2 linked regions of the Gemmata palustris genome follow. The protein of the gene in region 1 interacts with the protein of each later gene in a pairwise test. Links are inferred from orthologs where the notes say so. Each region holds a gene or a part of one and is shown on either strand. Other genes may lie near its edges.

Region 1 (4,014 bases):
ATGAGCGTGAGTACCGTCTTGGCGTCGTCCGGTTTCTTGTCATCCAGGAGCTTTTTCGCCAGCGCCAGCCTCTCGGCCGCGGCCGCTTCTTCGGCCGCGGCGCCGGTCAGGGTCTCGGACCCGCGTTCGCCGGTCGTGTTGAGCAGCACCCAGCCGTCGTGCTTGTCGCCCTCTTTCGAGACGATGACGTACCCCAACCCGCCGCCGGCCTTCGTGAGCAGCTCGTCGAGTGCGGTCTCAAGCGGCTTGTCTTTGCACGTGTACGTCACCTTTTGCGAATACGGGAACCCGGTGCCGTAGGCCCACATCACCAGCATATCCGACCGCATGTCGGCCTGCGCTGCGAACTCCTTCAGGACGTCGCCGAGCCGCCCGTTCTTGGCGTCGATGCTCACCTTCACCTTGAGCGCCTTCGTGCGGGTCAACTCCGCTGCAGCGGTCTGTTTCGCGTCCTTTTCACCCTCTTTGGGGGCCGATCGGGACCACGCGGGACCGCCCAGCACGAGCGCGGCAGAGGCGGCAAATAGCACGATTGAACGCATGACACATCCTGTCGCTACGAGGTTCTGCGGATCAAAGTGAGAGGGCCGTCCGAACAGCCTACCCAGATTCAACTTCGGGCACGGGAAAAAGGACCGCGCCGGGGGCTACGGTGCTGGTTCGGCGGAGCGAATTCTTCTAAAATAACATAGTTCTTCGCGGAACATCAGTCGCCACGGAAACGCCGTCATTTCGGCCGCGCGGAGCGTATTTGAAGGAGCCTTCTTTGGCCGACGAAAACACACCTCCGACCGATCCGGACGCCGCGCCGCCCACCGGCGGCCTCGCAATTATTCACCCGCTCGACATCGTAGACGAACTACGGGACAGTTACCTCACTTATGCTCAGTCGGTTATCATCAGCCGCGCGCTACCGGACGTGCGCGACGGGCTGAAGCCCTCGCAGCGCCGCATCCTCGTCGCGATGAACGACCTCGGCCTCGGGCCGGCCTCGTCCACCAGCAAGTGCGCCGGTATCATCGGCGAAACGATGAAGCGGTACCACCCGCACGGCGACGCCTCGATTTACGACTCGCTCGTGCGAATGGCGCAAGACTGGAACTTGCGGTACCGGCTCGTCCACGGCCAGGGGAACTTCGGCTCGATCGCCGGTCTGCCGCCCGCCGCCCACCGGTACACCGAAGCGCGCCTCACGCCGGCCGCGGGCGAGCTCCTCGAAGACCTCGAGCGCGACACCGTTGACTTCATCGACAATTACGACGGCAAGTACCGCGAACCGCTCGTGCTTCCCGGGAAGTTTCCGAACCTCCTGGTCAACGGCTCGGACGGCATCGCGGTAGGCATGGCGACGCACATCCCGCCGCACAACTTGCGCGAGGTGTGTACCGCCCTCGTCAGGCTCATCGACGAGCCCGACGCCACGCTCGCCGACCTCATTCAGATCGTCCCGGGGCCGGACTTCCCGACCGGCGGTATCGTGATGGGTCGGCAGGGAATTCTTGATGCGTACTCGCGGGGCGCGGGGAAAATCACGCTCCGCGCCCGCGCCCAGGTGATGGAAGAGGTCAAAGGGAAGTCGCCGAGCATCCTCATCACGGAGGTACCGTTCCAGGTGACGCGCAACGCGCTCACCGAGGAAATCGGGCAACTGGTGAAGGACGAGCGCATCGCCGGGATCGGCGGCATCCGCGACGAATCATCCGCGCGCAACGGCGAGCCCGTCCGCCTCATCGTCGAGCTCAAGCGCGGGACCGACCCGCACCTCGTCCTGAACCAACTCTACCAGTTCACGAAGCTCCAGAAAACGGTCAGCATCATCATGCTCGCACTGGTGGACGGCCGCCCGCGCGAGCTCACGCTCAAGGAGATGCTCCAGAAGTTCCTGGACCACCGCGTGCACGTCATCCGGCGGCGCACGGAGTACCTGCTGCGCGAGGCGAAGCGCCGCGGGCACGTCCTCGAGGGGCAGCTCATCGCCATTGCGGACATCGAGAACGTCATCAAGATTTGCCGCACGTCGGCCAACCGCGGGGAAGCGAAAACGCGGCTGCAGGGGCTGGCGGTCCCGTCCAGCCTCATGGAGCGGGCGATCGGCGCCGCGGCCTTCACCGCACTACAGCGCGAGCTCGGCACCGTAACCGAGTACCGCATGACGGAGCAGCAAGCGGAAGCCGTCGTCCGACTCCAGCTCGGTCAGCTCGCGGCGCTCGAGAGCGACGAGATCCTGAAAGAGTACCTGCAGCTCCGCGACCTGATCCGCGGGTACGAGACGCTCCTCTCCGCCGACGCGAACATTCACGCCGTCATTCGCGAAGACCTGGACAAGATGGCCTCGAAGTACGGGGACAGCCGCCGGACCGAGATCACCGATGACGGTGGCGACCTGGAAATCGAAGACCTGATCGTGGACGAACCGAACGTCGTCACGATCTCGCACGAGGGTTTCATCAAGCGCATGCCGCTGACCGAGTACCGCGTGCAGGGCCGAGGGGGGAAGGGCGTCCAGGGCGGGCTGCGCGACAAGGACTTCGTGGAACACTTCTTCGTCGCGAGCACCAAAGCCTACCTCTTGTGCTTCGCGAACACCGGCCAGATGTACTGGCTGAAGGTGTACAAGATCCCGCAGGCGGCGCGCACGAGCGCGGGCCGAAGTATCGCCAACGTGCTGTCGCTCAAGCCCGAAGAGAAGATCACGAGCATCGTGCCGGTGCGCGAGTTCGCCGAGGGGTGCCACCTGCTCATGGCCACGCGCCAGGGCACGGTGAAAAAGACCGACCTGATGGCGTACAGCAACGTGCGGGCCGGCGGCATCATCGGCATCACGCTCGACGCGGGCGACGACCTCATTAACGTCGCGCTCACGAGACCCGGCGACGAGATCATTCTCAGCACGCAGAAGGGCATGGCGATCCGGTTCCGCGAGTCCAACGCCCGCGCGATCGGGCGCACGGCCCGCGGGGTCAAGGGCATCAAGCTCGGCAAGGACGACATTATCGTCGGCATGGTGGTCGCGGACCCAGACGGGTTGCTCCTCACGGTCTGCGAGAACGGTTACGGCAAGCGCACGCCGTTCGGCGCGAACACCCCCGCCCCGGAGGGCACCGGCGAGGGCGACGACGAGATGTCGGGCGCCGAGCCGGAAATCATTGAGGCGGAGAACGAGAACGGCGACGGCGAGAACGAGACCGACCCGTCGAACATGCGGTACCGGCTCCAGCGCCGCGGCGGTAAGGGCGTGAAGGACGTCAAGGTGACCGCCAAGAACGGCAAGGTGATCGGCATCACGAGCGTGCGCGACGGCGACGAAATCATGCTCATCACGAAGGACGGCATGGTGACGCGGAGCAAGGTGGACGCGATCCGCATCGTCGGCCGGAACACGCAGGGCGTGAAGGTCATGAACCTGAGCGACGGCGACAAGATCGTGTCGATCGCAAAGGTCGCCCAGGAGAACGTCGGCGACGTGGGAGAGGTGAAGGAATAAGACAGAAGAACGGAGCCGCGGATGAACGCAGATAGCGCGGATAAAACCCAGAGAGATTCCGTTCAGAATCGCACGGGCCGACTTTCGTGGTTTGTGCCTAATTCCTGGGTTTTATCCGCGCTATCTGCGTTCATCCGCGGCTCCGTTCTTCTCCTTCATTGATTTGGAGCCTGATTCAATGCGCGTGCTGATTACCGGCGGGTACGGGTTCATCGGGGCGTGGATCATTCGCAACCTGTTATCGCGCGGCGATCAGGTGTGGGTTTTCGACCTCCGCGAAGACGCCCGCCGATTGCGGCTCGTCCTGCCCGAGAGCGAGGTCGCGAAGGTCACGTTCGTGCAGGGCGACGTGACCGACCTCAAGGCACTCTCCACCGCGATCGCGGCCCACCAGATTTCGCACATCATCCACCTCGCCGGGCTGCAAGTGCCGACGTGCCGCACCGACCCGATGTTGGGCGCGAAGGTGAACGTGCTCGGCACGCTCGCCGTGTTCGAGGCCGTGAAAGCCGCGGGCGACCAGGTGAAGC
Region 2 (3,457 bases), 840 kb from region 1 along the record:
GCTATAAAACCGGACGAAGTGCTACCCACGGGAACCGAGGTGAAACTCCCGGCGGGTGTGCGCCTCCCGTGATCTCGCACCGCGTTTTCCCGCGTGCGAATGGTCCCGGCGCGGGATTCGCTGTATAGTGTCGCCAAACACGCTTTCGGGTCGTCTTTCGTTCCGGGAGCCCTGGCGGAGATCGCGGAATGAAGCGTCGCGTCGTGCTTGGTGCCATCGGCCTGCTGCTCTTCACCGCGACCGGGTGCGGCGGCCCGGATGCGCTGGTGAAAGAGTTTATCGTTCATCTCAACGGTTACGCCGAGACGCTCGAAAAGAAGGAATCACGAGACAAGCAAGCGGCGGCACTCGAGCGAGTTAAAAGCACGCTCGAGAAGATTGACAAATTAAAACTGAGTCAAGAAGAGCGGGACAAGTTGATCGCCAAAAACGACGGCGAACTCAAGAAAGCAAAAGAACGGGTCGAATCGGCGCAAAAGACTTACCTGATGGACGGCGGCGCTGCGACAGATTTCCCGGACCTCTTCGGTGGTTTCGTCAAACCCAAGTGATTCGCACAAATCGGTCACACACGCAAAACGGCCGGGGTTGATCCCCGGCCGCTCGTGTTTCTCGGTCCAACTTTACGCCCCGTAGTCGATGTCCTCGACACTTTTGAGCGTGTTATTGAAGATGAACGCTCGGCGGTCCTGCACTTCCTTGCCCATCAGCGTGCGGAACATCTCCTCGGCCTTGAACGCATCGTTCAGCGTCACCTTTAGCAGCGTGCGGTGCTGCGGATTCAGCGTCGTTTCCCAGAGTTCTTCGGGGTCCATTTCGCCCAGCCCTTTGAACCGCGTTACCGCCATCCCCTTCTCACCGAGTCGGCGGATTTCGGCAACCAGCTCGCGTAGGCTCACGAGGTTCTTCGTGTGCCCGTCGTGGTCGAGCGTGTACCGCACCGGCGGCTCGCGCCCGGCGATCCGCTGCAACGGGATCAAGTCGTTCGTGTCGAACCCGGTGTTCTTCATCTTCGCGAGCGCCCGGTTCAGCGCCTTCAGGTCGTGCCACTCGTCGAGCGTGTAGTCCTCACCGATCACCGGCTCGCGCTGCAACTGCTCCGTGAGCGCTGCCTTGAACGCGGCCACTTCCTCGATCGCACGGAACCAGTGGTCCTTGTTCTTCGCCCGCTCGTGAACTTGGTACGCGGGGAACGCGCCTTCCACGGCCCGCGGAAGAAGTTCATCGAGTGTGCGCCCGCGGCGCTCCAAACCGACTACAGCCGTTTCCGCTTCGGACAGCGCGGGGAGTAACTTCGTGAGATCGTCACCGGTCACGGTCCGCGCCGGCTGGTCCGGCTTGGTCACGTGCAGCGTCGTCCCCTTGAGCCCCCGGGTGGTCAGCTCGACGACCATCTCTTCGCGCGTCTGCACGAACCGCGTTTCTTTCTTTTGCGTGACTTTGAACAACGGCGGGCGGGCTACGAACACGTGTCCGGCTTCAATCAGCTTCCGCATTTGGCGGAAGAAGAACGTGAGCAACAGCGTGCGGATGTGCTGACCGTCCACGTCGGCGTCGGTGAGGATGATGATCTTCCCGTACCGCACCTTACTCACGTCTTCGACGTTCTCGATGTCTATACCGGTAGCCGCGATGAGTGCCGAGATTTCGTTGTTTTCCAGGAGCTTCTCGAGTTTCGCCTTCTCGACGTTCAGCACCTTACCCTTGAGCGGCAGAATGGCCTGGAACTGACGATTCCGGCCGCTTTCCGCACTGCCACCGGCGGAATCACCTTCCACGAGGAACAGTTCGCTCTTTTCGCGCTCGCGGCTCGTGCAGTCGTATAGCTTCCCGGGCAACCCGCTGCCCCCCAGGATCTTCTTGCGGTCAATAAGTGCATCGCGGTGCTTTTTCAGCGCGATCCGCAGTTCCGCGGTGAGTGCCACCTTCTTGCAGATCCGCGTCGCCTCCTTCGGGTTCTTCTCCAGGTATTCGGTGAGGAACTCGTAGACGACGCTCGAAACGATTCCTTCAACCTCCGGGTTGTTCAGCTTCACCTTGGTCTGCGACTCGAAGAGCGGATCAGGGTGCGCGATGCTGACAACCGATGTGAGCCCCGCACGGAAGTCATCGCCACGCACCTCAAGGTCCGGCTTAAAGTGGCCTTCCTTCTTGCCGTAAGCGTTGATTGCCTTCGTCAAACCAGAGCGGAAGCCACTGAGGTGTGTACCGCCAACGGGGTTATAAGCGTTATTGGTGTAACACCGGATGCGTTCGTCATCACCGTTCGTGTACTGGATCGCGACCTCGACCGCGACCTTCAGCCCCATCCCCTCGGTATCGGGCGTCGAGTGTTCGACTTCCTTCTTGACGTAGATCGCGGCGTGTTCCGCGGCTTCGCCCTGGTTCTCGTTCAGCCAAACGACGTACTCCGCGATGCCACCGTCGAACTGAAAGTGTGCGGTCTTACCGGCTTCGCGCTCGTCGGTGAGCGTGATGGCCAAACCCTTGCAGAGATACGCGATCTCGCGGAACCGGTCCTCGAGAGTGGCGTAATCGAACTCGAGATTCCCAAAAAACTCGGTCAGTGGGTCCGGGCGGAACGTAATTGTCGTTCCGCGTTGCCCGGCCGGAGCGGGACCGAGGTCTTGCAACTTACTGGTCGCGTACCCGCGCTCGAACTCCATCTTGTAAACGCGCCCGTCGCGCCGCACCTCGACCTCGCACCACTCGGAAAGGGCGTTCATCGCTTTCGCGCCCATGCCGTGAAGCCCGAGCGAAACGCGGTACGCCGCGTTGTCAAACTTGCCGCTGTTACCCGCGACCGTGAGGGCCTCTTCGAGCGCGGACTTCCCGGTGTCCTTCTTGATGCCAACGGGAATACCGCGCCCGTCGTCGGCAACCGTGATGGACCCGTCCGTGTGAATCGTAACGCGGATGTGCTTACAGTACCCCGCAAGGGCCTCGTCCACGGAGTTGTACACGATCTCGTAGACGAGGTGGTGCAGCCCGGACGACTGCGTGTTACCGACGTACATGCCCGGGTTCTGGCGAATGTGGGCCGCGTCCTTGAGGCTCTTCATGTGAGCCTCGGTGTATTCCCCGGCCGGTGGCGTCTCGGTGCTCATTAAATTAGTTTCCTTCCGGTTCAGCGATTCGACGTTGTTACCACGAAGCGGCGCGGAATTTCAGATCGGTGAGGGTGACCCCGGGCATCGAGAGCCGAAGTTTGGTGAGCAGCCCGCGCTTGTGGAACTGCGTCAGCTCCGACAACAGCACCGCGTTCCGCACGGCGACCTCCAGCACGCCGCGCCGCATCCCCAACACTTGTGTGTCCTTCAGCAATTCGCTGCCCGCGGCGGTGGCCCACGCCGATTCCAGCCGCATCCGGTCGTTCTTGCGCCCCCACCCACGGGACGTGAACAACTTGCCGAGAATGTCGGCGATGTTCTCCGGTCCGCGGTTGTCGGTACCCATA

The links.
Region 2: the proteins of gyrA (region 1) and J8F10_RS26155 interact in binary tests that used the Escherichia coli proteins (3 or more experiments, as listed by UniProt). The link is inferred for Gemmata palustris from one-to-one orthologs.

The regions. Positions count from the first base shown.
Region 1 is NZ_JAGKQQ010000001.1:5,454,882-5,458,895, forward strand. What follows is about bases 401-3,684. They hold gyrA (DNA gyrase subunit A), read left to right. Parts: upstream 401-766; coding sequence 767-3,484; downstream 3,485-3,684. Other genes in these bases: J8F10_RS22350 (hypothetical protein), read right to left, coding at 401-542; J8F10_RS22360 (NAD-dependent epimerase/dehydratase family protein), read left to right, coding at 3,663-3,684. In the rest of the region: more of J8F10_RS22350, read right to left, coding at 1-400; more of J8F10_RS22360, read left to right, coding at 3,685-4,014. UniProt on the Escherichia coli protein: A type II topoisomerase that negatively supercoils closed circular double-stranded (ds) DNA in an ATP-dependent manner to maintain chromosomes in an underwound state.
Region 2 is NZ_JAGKQQ010000001.1:6,294,250-6,297,706, reverse strand. What follows is about bases 366-3,457. They hold J8F10_RS26155 (DNA gyrase subunit B), read right to left. Parts: upstream 3,108-3,457; coding sequence 624-3,107; downstream 366-623. Other genes in these bases: J8F10_RS26150 (DciA family protein), read right to left, coding at 3,145-3,456; J8F10_RS26160 (hypothetical protein), read left to right, coding at 366-551. In the rest of the region: J8F10_RS26165 (hypothetical protein), read left to right, coding at 1-72; more of J8F10_RS26160, read left to right, coding at 189-365. UniProt on the Escherichia coli protein: DNA gyrase negatively supercoils closed circular double-stranded DNA in an ATP-dependent manner to maintain chromosomes in an underwound state.